Regions from separate parts of the Streptomyces sp. NPDC038200 genome, predicted to be linked through region 3. Evidence: riboswitches for the same ligand, from Rfam matches in the RefSeq annotation. Region 3 holds a riboswitch; each other region holds the start of a gene.
The links. A riboswitch is a leader RNA that binds a small molecule or an ion and turns the genes downstream of it on or off. The one in region 3 is predicted to bind cyclic di-AMP.
Positions count from the first base shown of each region.

Region 1: linked by a shared signal. The riboswitch ahead of ACZ7KF_RS25470 (NlpC/P60 family protein) and the one ahead of ACZ7KF_RS08185 (M23 family metallopeptidase) in region 3 are both predicted to bind cyclic di-AMP.
Region 2: linked by a shared signal. The riboswitch ahead of ACZ7KF_RS32130 (transglycosylase SLT domain-containing protein) and the one ahead of ACZ7KF_RS08185 (M23 family metallopeptidase) in region 3 are both predicted to bind cyclic di-AMP.
Region 4: linked by a shared signal. The riboswitch ahead of ACZ7KF_RS02955 (transglycosylase family protein) and the one ahead of ACZ7KF_RS08185 (M23 family metallopeptidase) in region 3 are both predicted to bind cyclic di-AMP.

Region 1 is NZ_JBVJYH010000013.1:126,253-130,544, forward strand. It holds gene pcrA (DNA helicase PcrA) at 1-1,278, opposite strand, end outside; cyclic di-AMP (ydaO/yuaA leader) riboswitch at 1,541-1,706, shown strand; gene ACZ7KF_RS25470 (NlpC/P60 family protein) at 1,715-3,172, shown strand; gene ACZ7KF_RS25475 (hypothetical protein) at 3,192-3,545, opposite strand; gene ACZ7KF_RS25480 (C40 family peptidase) at 4,160-4,292, shown strand, end outside.
Region 2 is NZ_JBVJYH010000020.1:33,799-38,090, forward strand. It holds gene ACZ7KF_RS32125 (polyprenyl synthetase family protein) at 1-355, opposite strand, end outside; cyclic di-AMP (ydaO/yuaA leader) riboswitch at 930-1,110, shown strand; gene ACZ7KF_RS32130 (transglycosylase SLT domain-containing protein) at 1,114-1,599, shown strand; gene ACZ7KF_RS32135 (HAD family hydrolase) at 1,655-2,467, opposite strand; gene ACZ7KF_RS32140 (FAD-dependent oxidoreductase) at 2,599-3,801, opposite strand; gene ACZ7KF_RS32145 (carboxylate--amine ligase) at 3,848-4,292, opposite strand, start outside.
Region 3 is NZ_JBVJYH010000003.1:171,994-176,285, reverse strand. It holds gene ACZ7KF_RS08195 (tyrosine-protein phosphatase) at 1-19, opposite strand, end outside; gene ACZ7KF_RS08190 (alpha-galactosidase) at 190-2,262, shown strand; cyclic di-AMP (ydaO/yuaA leader) riboswitch at 2,577-2,728, shown strand; gene ACZ7KF_RS08185 (M23 family metallopeptidase) at 2,734-3,666, shown strand; gene ACZ7KF_RS08180 (SGNH/GDSL hydrolase family protein) at 3,910-4,292, shown strand, end outside.
Region 4 is NZ_JBVJYH010000001.1:711,568-715,859, forward strand. It holds gene eno (phosphopyruvate hydratase) at 1-354, opposite strand, end outside; gene ACZ7KF_RS02955 (transglycosylase family protein) at 653-1,345, opposite strand; cyclic di-AMP (ydaO/yuaA leader) riboswitch at 1,350-1,526, opposite strand; gene ACZ7KF_RS02960 (transglycosylase family protein) at 1,710-2,768, opposite strand; gene ACZ7KF_RS02965 (cytochrome P450 family protein) at 2,937-4,211, opposite strand; gene ACZ7KF_RS02970 (hypothetical protein) at 4,208-4,292, opposite strand, start outside.

The DNA.
Region 1 (4,292 bases), on a different contig from region 3:
GCGCGCGTCGCCCGCGTCGACCAGGCGGTCTATCTCGTCGGCGACGAACTGGGCCTCGTCGTGCTCGGTGTCGGCGACGTACCCGACGATTCCGGCGCCCTGGCCGGCGTTGGTCCACAGGTTCTTCGGACGGCGGGACTCGTTGCGCTCGATGACCGCGTTGGCGGCGGACAGGATGGTCTGCGTGGAGCGGTAGTTCTGCTCCAGCAGGATCGTCGTCGCGTTCGGGTAGTCCTCCTCGAACTGGAGGATGTTGCGGATCGTCGCGCCCCGGAAGGCGTAGATCGACTGGTCCGCGTCACCCACCACGCACAGCTCGGCGGGCGGGATGTCGTGCTCGCTCGGCGGGACGTCCTCGTCGTGCTCGGTGGTGCCCACCAGCTCGCGCACCAGGGCGTACTGGGCGTGGTTGGTGTCCTGGTACTCGTCCACCAGGACGTGCCGGAAACGGCGGCGGTAGTGCTCGGCGACGTCCGGGAAGGCGCGCAGCAGGTTGACCGTCGTCATGATCAGGTCGTCGAAGTCCAGCGCGTTCGCCTCGCGCAGCCGCGACTGGTACAGGGCGTACGCCTGCGCCAGGGTCTTCTCGAAGCCGTCGGCGGCCTGGGCGGCGAAGTCCTCCTCGTCGATCAGCTCGTTCTTCAGATTGCTGATCTTGGCGCTGAAGGACTTGGGCGGGAAGCGCTTGGGATCGAGGTCCAGGTCACGGCAGACCAGGGCCATCAGGCGCTTGCTGTCGGCGGCGTCGTAGATCGAGAACGACGACGTGAAGCCGAGCCTCTTGGACTCGCGGCGCAGGATCCGCACGCAGGCGCTGTGGAAGGTCATCACCCACATCGCGTTCGCGCGCGGGCCGACGAGCTGCTCCACGCGTTCCTTCATCTCGCCCGCGGCCTTGTTGGTGAAGGTGATCGCGAGGATCTGGCCCGGGTGGACGTCCCGCTCGCCGAGCAGGTGGGCGATGCGATGGGTCAGCACGCGGGTCTTCCCGGAGCCGGCGCCGGCGACGATGAGCAGCGGGGAGCCGGCGTGCACGACCGCGGCGCGCTGGTTCTCGTTCAGCCCGTCCAGGAGGGCCGCCGAGTCGAGCGCGGGACGCGGGGCGCCGTTGCGGTAGTACGCGTCCCGGTCCGGCGGCACGTCGAACTTCCCGCCGAACAGATCGTCCGGAATCGGCTCCGGAGCGTGATCGTCCTCGGGCGGCGGCGGGGGCTCCTCCTCGCGCCCGCGCGAGGGCTGGAGGTCCGCCAGGAAGCTGTCGTCAAAGAGGCTGCTCATCGCTCTACGAGTCTAGGGCGCCCCACCGACAACCGGTCGCCGTCCCCGGAACATGGCCCGCTTCCCGGCCAGTTGATCTTCGTGTCAACAACGCCCGTCAGCCGCTCACCCAACGGAAGCGCCTGGTCACGCGCACGTGAAACCTTGCCCAGGTCACGGAAATGTATCGGACAAACCGCGCACCAACCTTCACAGAAGACACACGAGTTGGCTAGTTTGCCGTCAGGCCGCACGACCCCTCTCCGGCGAACGTCGCCGGGCCATGCGGCCTCCGCCGAGTCCGGCGCACCCCGCACGGTGCCCGGAGCCGGGGACCCACCGTTCCTGGGGTGAATCGGCCGACTCCCGCCAGGGACGAGGCCGTAGGGCAACCCTTCCACCCGCCCGAACCCGACAGCTAACCCGGTAGGCGGCAGCACGGAAGGAGTCGCCACTCTTGGCGTCGCACCGCAAGCCGCGCCCCGGCGGGACCCAGGGGGCGGGCATCCGCACCCCCGCCCTCGCCACCGCCGCTCTCACCTCTGTGGCCGTGTTCTCCCAGACCGCCGAGGCCACGTCCGCGGCCGGTCACGGCAGGCCGAGTCTGGAGGAGGTCGAGCGGAAGATCGACGACCTGTACCGCCGGGCGGAGTCGGCGGCCGAGACATCCGTCACGTCCGGCACGGGCAGGGAGCGGGGCGAGAGGACCGAGCGGGCCGAATGGGTCCAGGAGGCCGAGCGGGCGCGGCAGGCCGAGCGGGCCGAGCGGGCGCAGCAGGCCGAACGGGCCGAGTCCGCGCGGCGCCGTGCGGACAGCCTCCAGCGGCTCCGCGACGAGGTCGCCCGGCGCGCCCAGGACCGCGGCCTGCCCACCCAGCGCGGCGCCCTCCCCGCCCAGCGGGGCGCCCTGTCCGCCCGGCAGGGGACGATCCCGGCACAGCGCGGCACCGGCAAGGCCGGGCTCGGCACCGCTGCGGCCCCGGACACCGCCCCCGGCGTTCCCGTACGGGGCACGGGCACCACGCCGTCCGTGCCGCCCACGTCGTCCGTGCCGTCCGCGCGGGATACGGCTCGCACGCGGGACACGGCTCTCACCTCGCCCGTGCAGGACCGAGGCATCCCTTCATACGTACCGGACGCGGGGATCGCTCAGCCCGTACGGGACACGGCGTTCGTTCAGCCGGTACGGGACACGGCGTTCGTTCAGCCGGTACGGGACACGGCGATCACCCGGCCGGTGACGGACCGGGGCACCGCTCAGCCCGTCCGGGACGCGCACATCGCCCCGCACCTTCGGGACACCGGGGCCGCTCCCCTCCAGGACACCGGGGTCACTCCCCTTCGGGACACCGGGGTCGCTCCGCGGGTTCGGGACGGGGGCGACGCACCGGCCGGGCCCGGTACCGCCGCCGCGGCGCCGGCGGACGGCTCGCAGGAGGCCACCGCGAGCGACCCGAAGGCGGCCAAGGCCAGAATCCAGCGGAAGATCGCCCACGCGCGTGTGCTGCTGGCGCAGCGGACCGCCCAGGGCGCCGGCACACCGTCCGGCACGTACGCGAGCAAGGCCAGGAAGGCGATCTCCTTCGCCCGTGCCCAGCTCGGCAAGCCGTGCCTGTCGGGCACCGCCGGTCCCGGCTCCTACGACTGCTCGGGCCTGGTCCAGGCCGCCTGGAAGTCCGCGGGCGTCACGCTTCCGCGCACCGCACGGGAACAGGCCGACGCCGGCACACCGGTCCCGCCGGACGAGGCCCGCCCCGGCGACCTCGTGTTCTTCCACGACGACGTCAGCCATGTCGGGCTCTGGACGGGCAACGGCATGGTGATCCACGCCCCCAGGCCGGGTGCGTACGTCCGCGAGGAGCCGGTCTCCGGCGTCGATGAGGCGGCCGTCCACAGCGTCGTACGGCCGGGCTGACCCCCGGCCTCGGCGGGGGTCAGGTCCAGAGGACGGCGATGAAGACGTTGGCCGTGGTCAGCAGGCCGACCAGGCCGAACACGCCCTTGTCGATCCGCTCCTCGTCGCGCTTCACGTAGACCAGGCCGAGGATCACGATCAGCAGCGCCAGCTTCACGCCGATCTTGACGGTGTTGACGTGGTGATCGTCGGCCTGGTTCAGACCGACCAGGGCCACACCGGTGACCAGCATGGTCACCGCGCCGTGCAGCATGCCCGGCACGAACCGGGCCGTGCCCCGGCCCATCGCCTTCATCTGGGTGAGGAAACCGCCGAGCAGCGCGGCGATACCGACGATGTGCAGGCCGACGAAGAGATGGATGAGTACGTCCATGGGGCCGGAGCCTAACCAGCACCCTCCTGCCCTCCCGCCACCGGCCCCACCCTCGGCCCCGCCCCGCCGACACCACGCCGCCTACGACCCGACGAGCCGACGACCCGGAGGCGCGACCACGCGGTGGTGCGGCGGCACTGTGACACTGCCGCAAGCCCCAGTGCGCAGTGCCGCACCGCGGCACCGCGGCACCGCGGCACCGCGGTCAGTGGAGCCGAGCGTCCGTGACGCCGAGCAACGGCCGCCGTTCACCGCCTGGCGGATCTCGCATATATGCGTCCCATAGCACCCCACGACTCACGCCGGTCCCGCTTCCCGCGCTTCGGTCACCACGCTGCGTGAAGGCGACGACTCCGGCCTGGCGATGCGATCACATACGGTCACATCTCGATCCGTCGGGACCAGTTCCGTACACCGCGTTACCCGCTCGTCATCATCCGGCCTAGCGTCCTCCCCCAGGTGACCGGCTCCCCACCGCCGCCCCGACCAGGGGCGGCCGTCGGCCACCAGCGCCGAGAAAGGCCCGGCGGCGGCCCGTCCCCCTGTGCGGGCCGCCGCCGGGCGTACTGACCGCTCGGTCGTACGAGTCGTACGGAAGGGACGTGACGGTCCAGGTGGCAGCCCACCGCAAGCCCCCACAACGCCCGCTCAGCGGCCATACGGCCCGGACGGCCGCCACCCTCGCCCTGGCGGGCGCGGCCACCGCGGCCGGCTTCGACGGGACGGGGCACGCCGAGCCACAGCTGA
Region 2 (4,292 bases), on a different contig from region 3:
CCGCGACGGAGTTGCCCCAGCGGGTGTTGGCGCTGTCCACGCCGCGCCGCACGGCGGCCTCGTCCATGACGTCGTCGTGGTACAGCGTGGCCAGGTGGGTCAGCTCCACGACCACGGCCGACGGCACGATGCCCGGCGCGTAGGGGTCGCCGAACTGGGCCGCGAGCATCACGAGCAGTGGCCGGAACCGCTTCCCGCCGGCCCGTACGAGGTGCTGGGCGGCCTCCGTGATGAACGGGACCTCGCTCTTGGTGGCATCGAGCAAGCCTTCCTCGACTGCCGCCAATCCGGCCTGGACATCGGCTTCCAGAGCCTGGTCCCGCACGCTCAGCCCGAACGGCCCGACGACGGTCACGAGGGGTCTCCTGTCTGCTGGTGTCTGCTGGCGATTACACGGTTTGTCGATAGGTCGCTGCCATCACTCAAGTCAGCGTATCCGGTCCTGTTTCGATCACCGATAGCGCCCACCGGTCCAGCCTGGGCGGTATCGCAGCATGACCGGCATGGTTTTGATCACATGGTAATACCGGACATTTATCGACTTAACAGTAATCCGAACGCTGTGTCGCGACCTCTCCACCCTCTCGCTTTCCCTGTCGGCCGCCCATGCAACAACAGGCACCACACCCCTGGTTCCACCACCACTCGGACTTCAGACATGAATCCCCTTAATCCCCCATGTCTGATTTGAAATGTTTTGCTATTTCGTGAGTTGGGTCACGCGCCCTCCGCGCGCACCCCGTCCACCGGACCCCCGGGACCCCTTGCGCCGTCGGCGAGTTGAGAGTTGGCAACCGCAAAGGATCAAGCACCTCATACCGCGTCGATCATGACCAAAAGGCACGTTGTATGAATCCAGTACTTGTTCCCGACATGTGCTCTCGCATACGTTCCGGCCGTCGGGCGGACGCCTAATCCTGCCGCCGCCCGCATACCCATCGACGAACTCATTCGTACGGCAGGAGCGGGGGACCCAGGTAAGTCGCTGCACCGGACGGCACACGCCGCACCGGAACGGCTCGGGGTGAAGCCGTGCCTCCCCGAGGCACGGCCGGGCACCTCCCCGCCCGAACCCGACAGCTCACCTCGTAGGCGCCGGAGAGGAACTTCCCCATGCCTGCTGCCGCTCAGCACCGCCGTACCCGGAACAGCCGCCTCGTCCGTACTCTCGTCGCCGCCGGCACCGGCGCCGCCGTCCTCGTCCTGCCGCTCATCGGCGCGACCACCGCCTCCGCGGCCCCCAGCGCCACCACGGCCGCCACCACCCCCGCCGGATACCCGAACAACCTCGACGGCTGGATCCGCGAGTCCCTCGCGATCATGGCCGAGAAGAAGATCCCGGGTACCTACAACGGCATCTACCGCAACGTCATACGCGAGTCCTCCGGCAACCCGGCCGCCATCAACCTCTGGGACTCCAACGCCGCCAAGGGCATCCCGTCCAAGGGCCTGCTCCAGGTCATCGACCCGACGTTCAACGCCTACCACGTGGCCGGCACCTCGTTCGACATCTACGACCCGGTCGCGAACATCACCGCCGCCTGCAACTACGCGGCCGCGCGGTACGGGTCGATCGACAACGTGTTCGGCGCCTACTGACCGGCCGGTCGCGGCAGGCCTGCCTGACGTCCCGGTCAGCCGGCCGACGTCCCGGTCAGCCGCTCGGGAACAGTCTTTCGAGGACGACGGCGATGCCGTCGTCCTCGTTCGACAAGGTGACCTCGTCCGCGACCGCCTTCAGTTCGGGATGAGCGTTGGCCATGGCGACGCCGTGCCCCGCCCAGTCGAACATCGGGATGTCGTTGGGCATGTCACCGAAGGCCAGCGCCTGTTCGGCGCCGATCCGCAGCCGTTCGGCGGCCAGCGCCAGCCCGGTCGCCTTCGTCACCCCGCTCGGCTGGAGCTCCACGGTGCCCGGCCCCGACATGGTGACCGTCGCCAGCGAGCCCACCGCCGCGCGCGCCACCGCCGCCAACTCGTCGTCGGACAGGTCGGCATGCCGCAGCAGCACCTTGCTGATGGGCGCGCACCACAGATCGTCCCGGCGCTCGACCCGCACCGCGGGCAGCGTCGGATGAGGCATCCGGTAGCCGGGCTCGATGAGCGTGAGCCCGTCCACACCGTCCTGGTCGACCGCCGCGTAGACCTGCCCCACCTCCGCCTCGATCTTGCCGAGCGCGGTCTCGGCCAGCTCCCGGTCCAGCCGGACCGACCACAGCAGGCGGTCGGCGCCCGCGTCGTAGACCTGCGCTCCCTGTCCGCACACCGCGAGTCCGGTGCAGCCGAGGTGCGCGAGCAGGGGCCGGACCCGCGGAGCCGGGCGGCCCGTGACCACCAGGTGCCGGGCACCCGCACGCGCCACCCGCGCGAGCGCGGCGAGCGACCGTTCGGAGACGGTGTCGTCGCCACGCAGCAGCGTCCCGTCCAGGTCGGTGGCGATCAGTGCGTATGCGGGGGTGGGTGCCATGATCAGAGAATACGGACACCGCGCCGCGCCGACTCATCTGTCGTTGCACGCACTTACGTGCTGCCCGGCCCCAAGTGGGGCCCTCCGAAGCCTTGATGGCGATCCGCTCGGTCCCCGCGCGCGGCCGGGGCTCAGCCGTGGGCCGCGGCCAGGTGTGCCGCGAGCCGTGGGGAGGCGAACTCCGTACCGCAGACGAAACGCATCACCGGCCCGTACGACGACGCCGCCGGCAGACCCGTGAAGTACAGGCCCGGCACGGAGGAGACGTAGCCGGGGCCGAGCCGGGGGGTGCCGCGGCTCACCGCGAGCCGGGTGCGCAGCTCGTGGCCGAGGAAGTCCATCGCCGCGATGTCGACGCGGTAACCGGTGGCGGCGATGACATGGTCGGCGGTGAGCCGCTCGGTCCGGCCGGCATGGGTGCGCACCGTGAGCACGGGGCCGCCGTCCCGGGTCTCGGCACCCACCACCCGCTCCACCTCCCGCACCTGCACAGCGCCCTCGAAGCGCTCGCGCAGCCACCAGGCGCCGAGCGGCCCGAGGACCCGGCGGACCAGATAGTGGCGGGTGGCCTCGGGCAGCAGGCGGTACGGGTGCGGGTGATAGGAGAGCGCCCACAGCGACCAGGCACGGCCGAACGGGGACTCGGGACGCAGCCTCGGCTGCTTCCAGGGCGGGGCGCCGAAGGCGACCCGCCCCCGCCCGCGCGCCACCACGCGCACGCGTGCGCCCGCCTCCGCCGCGAGCGCCGCCGTCTCCAGCGCGGACTGGCCGGCGCCGATGACGATCAGTTCCTTGCCGGTGAACCGGCCGAGGTCGTGGTGCTGGGAGCTGTGCGAGACCGGGCCGGCCGGGGCGGGGCCGTCGGCCGCCGCCGGCGCCAGCTCGGCCGGCAGGTGGGCCAGCCCGGACAGTCCGGTGGCGACGACGACCGCGCGCGCGGTGAACAGCTCCCCGGAGTCCAGCTTCAGTTCGAAGCCGCCGTGCGTGTCGCGGTCGACGGAGACGACCCGCACCTGCTCCAGGTCGGGGACCAGTTTCCGCTGGTACCACTCGCCGTAGCCGATGAAGGTCTCCACCGGGATGATGTCCTCGTCGGTCACCAGGCGGCGGATCCCGGCCGCGTCGCAGTAGTCGGCGAGGGTGTGGCCGGGCTGGGGGCAGTCGAGGTTCGAGGCGACAGGCGTCGACTTGAGGAGCATGCCCTGGGGCATGTTCTCCCGCCAGCTCACCATGGGGTCGCCGAAGACGCGAACGGAAATGCCGCGCGCCCGCAGATGCGCGGCGGTGGACAGGCCGAACGGCCCGGCCCCGATGACTGCAACCGGTCGGATCACGAAGTCCCTCCCCAGGACGCGGTGCGCCACGCTGTCGTGGCCTTGCCTACTCCGTGCTGGTGCTGCCGCCGCGGCGGGTGGTCCGCCACAGCTGGTAGAGGTGCTTCGCGCCCGGGCGCGCGAAGCGGGCGAGCATCGTGAGGAACGGCAGCGGGTCGTCACCCGCGAACCAGGCCAGTTCCGTCCCGCTCGCCCTCGCCGGCGCGTGCGGTGTCGTGTAGCCGCTGCGGCGGTAGGCGAGAAGGGCCGCCAGGTCGATGTTCTCCACGATGTAGCGGTGTCCGGCGCGCTGTTCCCCCTCCGGTACAGGGCGCCCGGTCAGGTGCAGGTGCATCGCACGGACGACGTCCACGCCCGACTCGTTCTCGAAGAGCCGGAACTGGGCGCCCATGCGCGGATTGAAGTCGAGGAGCTTGTACTGCCCGTCACGCCGGTCGAAGCGCAGGTCGAGGTCGATGATCCCGCTGAAGCCGATCTGTTTGATGAAACGA
Region 3 (4,292 bases):
ACGGGACCTGCTGCGTCACGGGGGCTCCTCCCGGTCGGTCCCGCCGGCGCGGCTCGTCGACGGGCGCTCCGTCGACCTTACGGCATCGATTTCCTCGGGCAATGAGTTGTCCACAGGCATTGTCAGCAGGTCCGCGGCCCTTGATGATGTTGGCACTTGAGCGGATCTGTTGGCACCTGTGAGGTCTCGATGGTGGACATCGCCGAAGACGGTCGTACCTGGCTCCTGTCGGGCCCCGGCAGCAGTTATGCCCTCCATCTCACCGCCGCGGACGAGCTGCTCCATCTGCACTGGGGACCGCGGATCGCGCTCGCCGACGCCGAGGCGCTCGCGGCCGGGCCGCTGCCCGGCTACTGGCCCTTCGAGTCCCCGCTCGACGGCCGCGAGGAGTACCCCGTCGAGGGCGGACCGCGCTTCGTCCGCCCCGCCCTGTCCGTCCGCACCGACCAGCGGCGCGGCACCGAGTGGCGCTTCGTGTCGTACCGGACGGAGGACGACGAGCTGCGGCTGCGCTTCGACGACGACGGCGTGGGGATCACGCTGCACTACCGGATGCGCGGCGACGTCGTCGAGCGCCGGGTGACCGTCGACAACGGCGGCGACACGCGGGTGGAGCTGCTGCGGGCCGACGCGGCCACCTGGACCCTGCCCGACCGCGAGGGCTGGCGGCTGTCCCAGCTGCACGGCCGCTGGGCCGCGGAGTCCCGGCTCACCACCGCCCCTCTCACCTACGGCGAGAAGATCATCGGCAGCCGCCGCGGTCACACCGGCCACCAGCACCTGCCCTGGGTCGCGCTCGACACGGATGCCACCGAGGAGCACGGCGAGGTCTACGGCTGCGCGCTCGGCTGGTCCGGCTCCTGGCGTATCGCGGTCGCGCAGCTCCCGGACGCGCGCGTGCAGATCACGGGCGGCGCCGGCTACGACGACTCGGGCCTGCTGCTCCTCGCCCCGGGGGAGTCGTACACCACCCCCGTCTTCGCGGGCCTGTGGAGCGACGGCGGCTTCGGCGGCGCGAGCCGCACCTGGCACGCCTACCAGCGCGCCCATGTCGTCCCGGACGCCGAGCGCGACCGGCCGGTGCTCTTCAACTCCTGGGAGGCGACGAACTTCGACATCTCCGAGGAGCAGCAGGCCGCCCTGGCCCGCCGGGCCGCCGAGATCGGGGTCGAGCTGTTCGTGGTGGACGACGGCTGGTTCGGCGCCCGCACCAGCGACCGTGCCGGCCTCGGCGACTGGACGCCCAACCCCGACCGCTTCCCGCACGGCCTGAAGCCCCTCGCCGACCGGGTGCACGGCCTGGGCATGCAGTTCGGCATCTGGGTCGAGCCCGAGATGGTCAACCCGGACAGCGACCTGTACCGCGCCCACCCCGACTGGGTGCAGTACCAGCCGGGGCGGAGGCGTACGGAGCTGCGCAACCAGCTGGTGCTCAACCTCGCCCGCGAGGACGTCCAGGAGTACCTGTGGGAGCGGCTCGACGCCCTGCTCTCCGGCGCCCCCGTCGACTACGTCAAATGGGACTTCAACCGCTGCTTCACCGACGCGGGCTGGCCGGGGGAGCCGTACCCGCAGCGCCTGTGGGTGGACCACGTCCGCGCCCTCTACGCCCTGCTGGACCGGCTGCGGGCCGCCCACCCCCGGGTGGCCTTCGAATCCTGCTCGGGCGGCGGCGGGCGGATCGACCTCGGCGTGCTCAGCCGCACCGACCAGGTGTGGACCTCCGACAACACCGATCCGCTCGACCGGCTGGCCATCCAGCACGGCTTCACCCAGATCCACCCCGCCCGGGTGATGGCCGCCTGGGTCACCGACAGCCCCAACACCCAGCTCAACGGCCGGGTCAGCTCGCTGCGCTTCCGGTTCGTCAGCGCCATGGCGGGCGTGCTGGGAGTCGGCGGCGACCTGACGGAGTGGACTGCCGAGGAGCTGGCCGAGGCCCGGCGGTGGGTGGAGCTGTACAAGGAGATCCGGCCGGTCGTGCAGCACGGCGAGCTGTACCGGCTGCGGCCCCCGGAAGGTGGTCTGAGCGCCGTCCAGTACGTCCGGGGAGAGGAGACGGTCGTCCTGGCCTGGCTCCAGGCGCAGAGCCACGGCGAGCCGGTACCGGCGGTGCGGCTGCGCGGACTCGACCCGACAGCGTCGTACGCATGCCACGAAACGGGCGAAGTGCATCGAGGCGCGGTGCTGCTGCACCACGGGCTGCGCACGCGGCTCAAGGGTGACCTGGACGCGACGGTTCTTCGCCTACGCCGTCTCTAGGTATTCTGTCCAGTTTGGTCAACTTCGTTGCGACTCGCCACGGAATGCGGGGCCTTGGTGGGCGGGCTGGTGAGGAGCGTCATATCCGTGACGGTGCGTCGCACGTCATGTCCACGTAATACCGGTGCGGAGCAGGCGAATCGAGGGGATGGTGGGCCTTGAAGGCACGCTAGGTGACCGTGTGTTCCCGTATTCGATCACCCGAAACGCGCATCACGGGAACCCGCTGCTTGTTTCCGTGCGTCCTGCTCGCTTACGTTCGCCACCATTCCGGACGGAACGCCGAATCCTGCCGCCGCCCGGAGTCCCCACACACGTGACCCGCGCCGGCAGGAGCGGGGGACCCACCAGGTACGACTGCCTGTCCGGTCTCCGCGACAGGCAAGGGGGTGCAGCCGTGCCGCGCACGGCCGGGCAACTCCAGCCCGAACCCGACAGCTGACCTCGCAGGCGCCGGAGAGGAATTGCGCCATGCCCGCCAAGGGTAAGCACCGACGCCCCAAGACCCCGCGTTTTTCCCGCTCCATGGCAGTCGCCGGCACCGGTGGCGCCGCCCTCGCCCTCCCGCTCCTCGGGGCCACCGGAGCGCACGCCGCCACCCCCGCGCAGTCCGTACCCGGAAAGGCCGTGCGCTCCCTTCCGGAGACGGTCGAGAAGAGCGCCGCGCGTGCGGACGCCGGCGCTCGCACCTACACCGTGCGCAGCGGCGACTGCCTCTCGAAGATCGCCGACGAGCAGCACGTCGGCGGCGGCTGGCAGCGGCTCTACGAGGACAACCGGCGGACCGTCGGTGCCGACCCGTCGCTCATCCACCCGGGCCTGAAGCTCACCCTCGGCGGGCAGGCCGCGCCGACCCGCGCCGAGACCCCCGCCCCCCGGCACGCCCCCGCGGCCACGGCGTCCCCCCGGCCGGCCGCCGCCCAGCCCTCGCGGGCCGCCGGGTCCGCCCCGGCCTCCCGGCCGTCCGGGTCCGGCAACGCGCAGACCGCCACCGCCGGTTACACCCTCCCGGTGACCGGTGCCACCCTCGGCACCGGCTACCACGTGGCCGGCAGCATGTGGTCCAGCGGCCACCACACCGGCGTCGACTTCGTCGTGCCGGCCGGCACCCCCCTGAAGGCCGTCGCCGCGGGCACGGTCGTCTCCGCCGGCTGGGGCGGCGCGTACGGCAACCAGGTCGTCATCAAGCTGAACGACGGCTACTACGCCCAGTACGCCCACCTGTCGCAGCTGTCCGTCTCGGCCGGCCAGAGCGTGACCGCGGGCCGGCAGATCGGCCTGTCGGGCGCCACCGGCAATGTGACCGGCCCGCACCTGCACTTCGAGATCCGCACCACGCCGGATTACGGCTCGGACCTGGACCCGGTCGCCTACCTCCGCTCCCACGGCGTCGCGGTCGGCTGACGCCCGGCCCGGCGGCACCCCCCCGCCTGACGCGCTGCCGAAGGCCGGACCCCGTCCCGGGGTCCGGCCTTCGGTGTGTCCGCGTGCAACAGCCTGGAGAGTGACCGTATTCCTGCATTGGCAAATTCTTTAAGAGTGTCTCATCTCACCGTTCGTCAACCCCCGCTTACGGTCGCGTAGGTCACATCCGAAGGTGAATCATGGTCCGACGTGGCAGACGATTCGAAGAATGACAACAGATCAGTGATCGGGTCGTACGTGGCGGTGGGGGACAGCTTCACCGAGGGCGTCGGCGATCCAGGACCCGACGGGGCGTTCGTGGGCTGGGCCGACCGGTTCGCGGTGCTGCTCGCCGACCGGTGCCCCGAGGGCGACTTCGAGTACACCAACCTCGCGGTGCGCGGGAAGCTGCTGGACCAGATCGTGGCCGACCAGCTCCCGCGGGCCGTCGACCTGGCTCCCGACCTCGTCTCCTTCTGTGCGGGCGGCAACGACATCATCCGCCCGGGCACCGACCCGGACGAGGTGGCCGAGCGCTTCGAAAGCGCCCTGACCCGGCTGACCGAGGCCGTCGGCACCGTGCTCGTGACGACCGGCTTCGACACCCGTGGCGTCCCCGTGCTCAA
Region 4 (4,292 bases), on a different contig from region 3:
GAGCGAGACGCCGAGGATGGCGTTGGCGCCGAGGGAGCCCTTGTTGTCGGTGGCGTCCAGGTCGAACATGGCCTGGTCGATCAGGCGCTGCTCGGTGGCGTCGTAGCCGACCAGCTCCGGGCCGATCTGCTCGATGACGGCGAGGACGGCCTTCTCGACGCCCTTGCCCTGGTAGCGGTTGGGGTCACCGTCGCGCAGCTCGATGGCCTCGAAGGCGCCGGTGGAGGCGCCGGACGGGACGGCGGCACGACCCGTGCTGCCGTCGTCGAGGCCGACCTCGACCTCGACCGTGGGGTTGCCTCGGGAGTCCAGGATTTCCCGGGCTACGACGACGTCGATGGACGGCACGAGCATCTCCTTCTTGGATGTGACGCTGGAAGTGCGGGGCTGGTGTGCCTTGCGACTAGAGCCTAACCGTCCCGGGGGCGTCGGCCACCGACCGACCGCCCCGTGGACAAGGCGACGGTACCTTTTGTTTCTACCCGAAACAAAGGTCTTCGGGGGACTGGGCGCAAAAAAGCCCCGTCCCGGTGCGTACGGGGGAACACGCACCGGGACGGGGGGCCCGTGGGGACGGGGGTGGCCCGCACGGGGGCCTTCGGCCAGGCCCGCGGGGATGCGCGGGCCGGGTGGGCCGGCTCTGGGCCAGGGGTCACTTCAGGTGCAGCTGCTGGCCCGGGTAGATGAGGTCGGCGTTCTCGACGATGCCCTTGTTCAGCTCGAAGAGCTTCTCCCAGCCGCCCCCGACCTGGTGCTTCGCGGCGATGGTGCTCAGGGTGTCGCCCTCGACGACCTTGTACTCGCCGTCGCCCTTCTTGACCTTCTTGCCGGTCGGGGTGGTGACGGTCTGGCTCTTGCTCGTGGACGGGGCCGGACGCTCGGCGGAGCGGGAGGCGGCCTGCTCGTCGGTGGAGCGGGAGGTGGTGGTGCTGCCCGAGGTCGAGGGGGCGCTCGGGGCGGAGCCGTTGTACGCGGCGCCGGACAGGCCCGTGCCGCAGACCGGCCAGGCGCCCTTGCCCTGCGCGGCGAGGACCTTCTCGGCGACGGCGATCTGCTGCGCCTTGGTGGCCTGGTTGGCCTGCCCGGCGTAGGCGGTGCCGCCGTACGCGGCCCAGGTGGAGGCGGAGAACTGCAGGCCACCGTAGTAGCCGTTGCCGGTGTTGATGGACCAGTTGCCGCCGGACTCGCACTGGGCGACGGCGTCCCACTCGGAAGCGGTGGCGGCGGAGGCGTTGCCGGCCGCCATCAGCGGGGCGGCGACGGCGGCACCGGTGACACCGGCGAGCGCGACGGCGCGGACGGCCTTGGACGGACGACGGTGCTTGCCCTTACCGGAAAACAGCATGGAAGGATCCCCTCACCGACGCCTGCGAGGTGAGCTGTCGGGTTCGGGCCGGTTGAGTTGCCCGGCCGCACCTCATCGCTGTGCGCGAGATGCGGCTTCACCCCCAGCCGGTCCCAGCTTCAACTGCTGGTCCCGGCACTTACCTTGGGTCCCCCGCTCCTGCCTACGGCGCTTGACGCGTCGACTGTTCCCGGGTGACCGCTGGCAGGATTCGGCGTTGCGGTCGCCGGGGCTCGTGGTGACGAGCGGCCTCGACCGTAGGCACGCGATCCGCGGAATTTCAAAGACGATCACGACTTCTGAGACTCATCCCACACTTTCGCCAAACCGGACATTAGGGCGTCAAGTGGGGCGTCAACTGCCGCTACTTACCGCCCGTTTCGCCCCTGACTTCCAGGGTCTGACCGGCACTGATGTGATTCGGGTCGGACCCGATGGCGTCCTTGTTGTCGGCGTAGAGCCCGCGCCATCCGCCGTCGACGTCAAGGGAGTCGGCGATGGAGGCGAGGGTGTCGCCCTCGTGGACGGTGTAGCTGCCCGGCTCACGGGAGGCGTGCCGGCCGGAGGACGCGGCGGTCTGTCCGCCCGCGGGGCTTTCGTCCGCGCTCGCGCCCCGGTGACGTCCGCCGCTGGCGAGCGCTCCGGTGTCGACCAGGCTCCAAGAACCGGCGGCCTGCTGGGGGTTGTCCTCGATCCCGGGGTCCGGGGTCACCGTGGGGGTGCTGCCGGTCTCCGGCAGACCACCGGTCTCCGGCGAGGCGGACTTGTCCGACTTGGGGGTGTCGGTCCCGGTGGAACCCTTGTCCTTGCCGGCGCCCTTGCCCGGCTTCGCGTCCGGCTTGCCGGTGGCGTCCGAGGAGGAACCGCCCTTGGAGCCGGAGCCGGCACCCGGGTCCGCGTCGGCGGAGTCCGATGAATCCGGCGCATCGGACGAGTCGGAGCTGTGGGACTTGTCCGACGAACCGGAGCTGTCGTCCGATCCGGACGAGTCGTGCGAACCGGTGTCGGCGGAGCCGCCGACGCCCGTGTCGACGTCCACGGAGCCCGAGTCCGTGGTCAGGCCGGACAGCAGGGCGCACGTGGCCCACGGGGAGGTGCCCCGGTCGGCGAGGATCTTCTCGGCGACGGCGATCTGCTGGAGGCGGCTGGCCTGGTCGGCGCTGCCCGCGTACTGGCCGCCGCCGTACTTGTCCCAGTCGTCCTGCGAGATCTGCAGGCCGCCGTAGTACCCGTTGCCGTTGTCGGCGCTCCAGGAGCCGCCGCTCTCGCACTCGGCCACCTTGTCCCACGTGGTGCCGTCCGCCGCGTTGGCACTCGCCGCGCCGAGGAGCGGGATGGCGATGGCGGAGCCGGTCACGCCGGCCGCGACGAGGAGAGCCGGGGCCTGGCGGGGGCGACGGTGTCGGCCGTTCCCGGAGAGCATGCAGAAGCCTTTCGAGCGACAGCAGGACCGACGCGGCGGATGAAGCCGGTCGCCGCGCTGATGGGTGAACGTATAGGCAGACGATCACTTGTCACAAGTTCATGCCGCACAGATCACGTGAAGATCACAAAGTTGAACGCCTGTCATGCTTCTCGGCGGGGGCTGTGTTCAGTCGGTGGGCGTGAACTCGACCGGCAGCGTGCGCAGGCCGCGCATGATGAGCCCGCCGCGCCAGCGCAGCTCTGCGGGATCCGCGGCGAGTCGCAGGTCGGGGAGGCGGGTGAGGAGGGTCGCGAGCGCGGTCTGGCCCTCCAGCCGGGCGAGCGGCGCGCCGAGGCAGTAGTGGATGCCATGGCCGTAACCGAGATGCTGGTTGTCGCGGCGGGCGAGGTCCAGCACGTCCGGATCGGCGAACCGCTCCGGGTCCCGGTCGGCGGCGGCGAGGACGACGAGCACCGGATCGCCCGCCGCGATGTCCTGCCCGCCGATGGCGAGCGGCTCGGTGGCGAACCGCCAGGTGGCCAGCTCCACCGGGCCGTCGTAGCGCAGGAGTTCCTCGACGCCCGTCTCCAGCAGGTCGCTCTCCCCGGCGGCCAGGGACCGCTCCAGCCGCCGGCGCTGCTCGGGGTGGTTGAGCAGGGCGTAGGTGCCGTTGCCGATGAGGTTGACGGTCGTCTCGAAGCCGGCGAAGAGGAGGATGAAGGCCATCGCGGCGGCCTCGTTCTCGGTGAGGTGCTCACCGTGGTCGGAGGCGCGGATGAGACCGGAGATCAGGTCCTCGCCGGGCTCGGGCACGGCGGGCAGCGCCTCGCGCTTCCGGTGGATCAGCTCGGCGAGATAGCCGCGCATCTTCTTCACCGACCGGGCGACCCCGCCGCGCGGGCCTCCGCCGTGCCGGATCATCATGCCCGCCCAGTCCCGGAAGTCGTCCTGGTCCTCGCGCGGGACACCGAGCAGGTCGCAGATGGCGTAGATGGGCAGCGGGAAGGCGAACTCGTGGATGAGATCGGCCGAACCCGTCTTCGCGAACCCGTCGATGAGACGGTCGGTCAGCTCCTGTACCCGGGGGGCGAACTCGGCGACCCGGCGCGGGGTGAACGCCTTGCTGACCAGCCTGCGCAGCCGGGTGTGGTCCGGTGGGTCGATGTTCAGCAGGTGCGTCATCAGCTCGGCCTTGCGCTCGCCCGGAATGCCGGTCTTGCCCTTGGCGTGCTCGGGCTCGTCGTGATGCGCGGGGTTCTTGCTCAGCCGCTGGTCGGCGAGGGCCTGCCGGGCATCGGCGTACCGGGTGACCAGCCACGCCTCGACGCCGCTCGGCAGCCGTGTCCGGTGCACGGGGGCGTGCTCGCGCAGCCAGGCGTAGGCGGGGTAGGGGTCGGCGGCGAACTCCCAGGTGAAGAGGGCCGGGGCGGGGGTCGTCGGGGGGTGGGGCTGGTCGGTCACTCCTCGACGGTATCCGCAGCGTCGGAGGGCGTGCGGCGGAAGGGGGGCGGGAGCGTCCCGGGCGCGGTCGCGGGGGGCGGC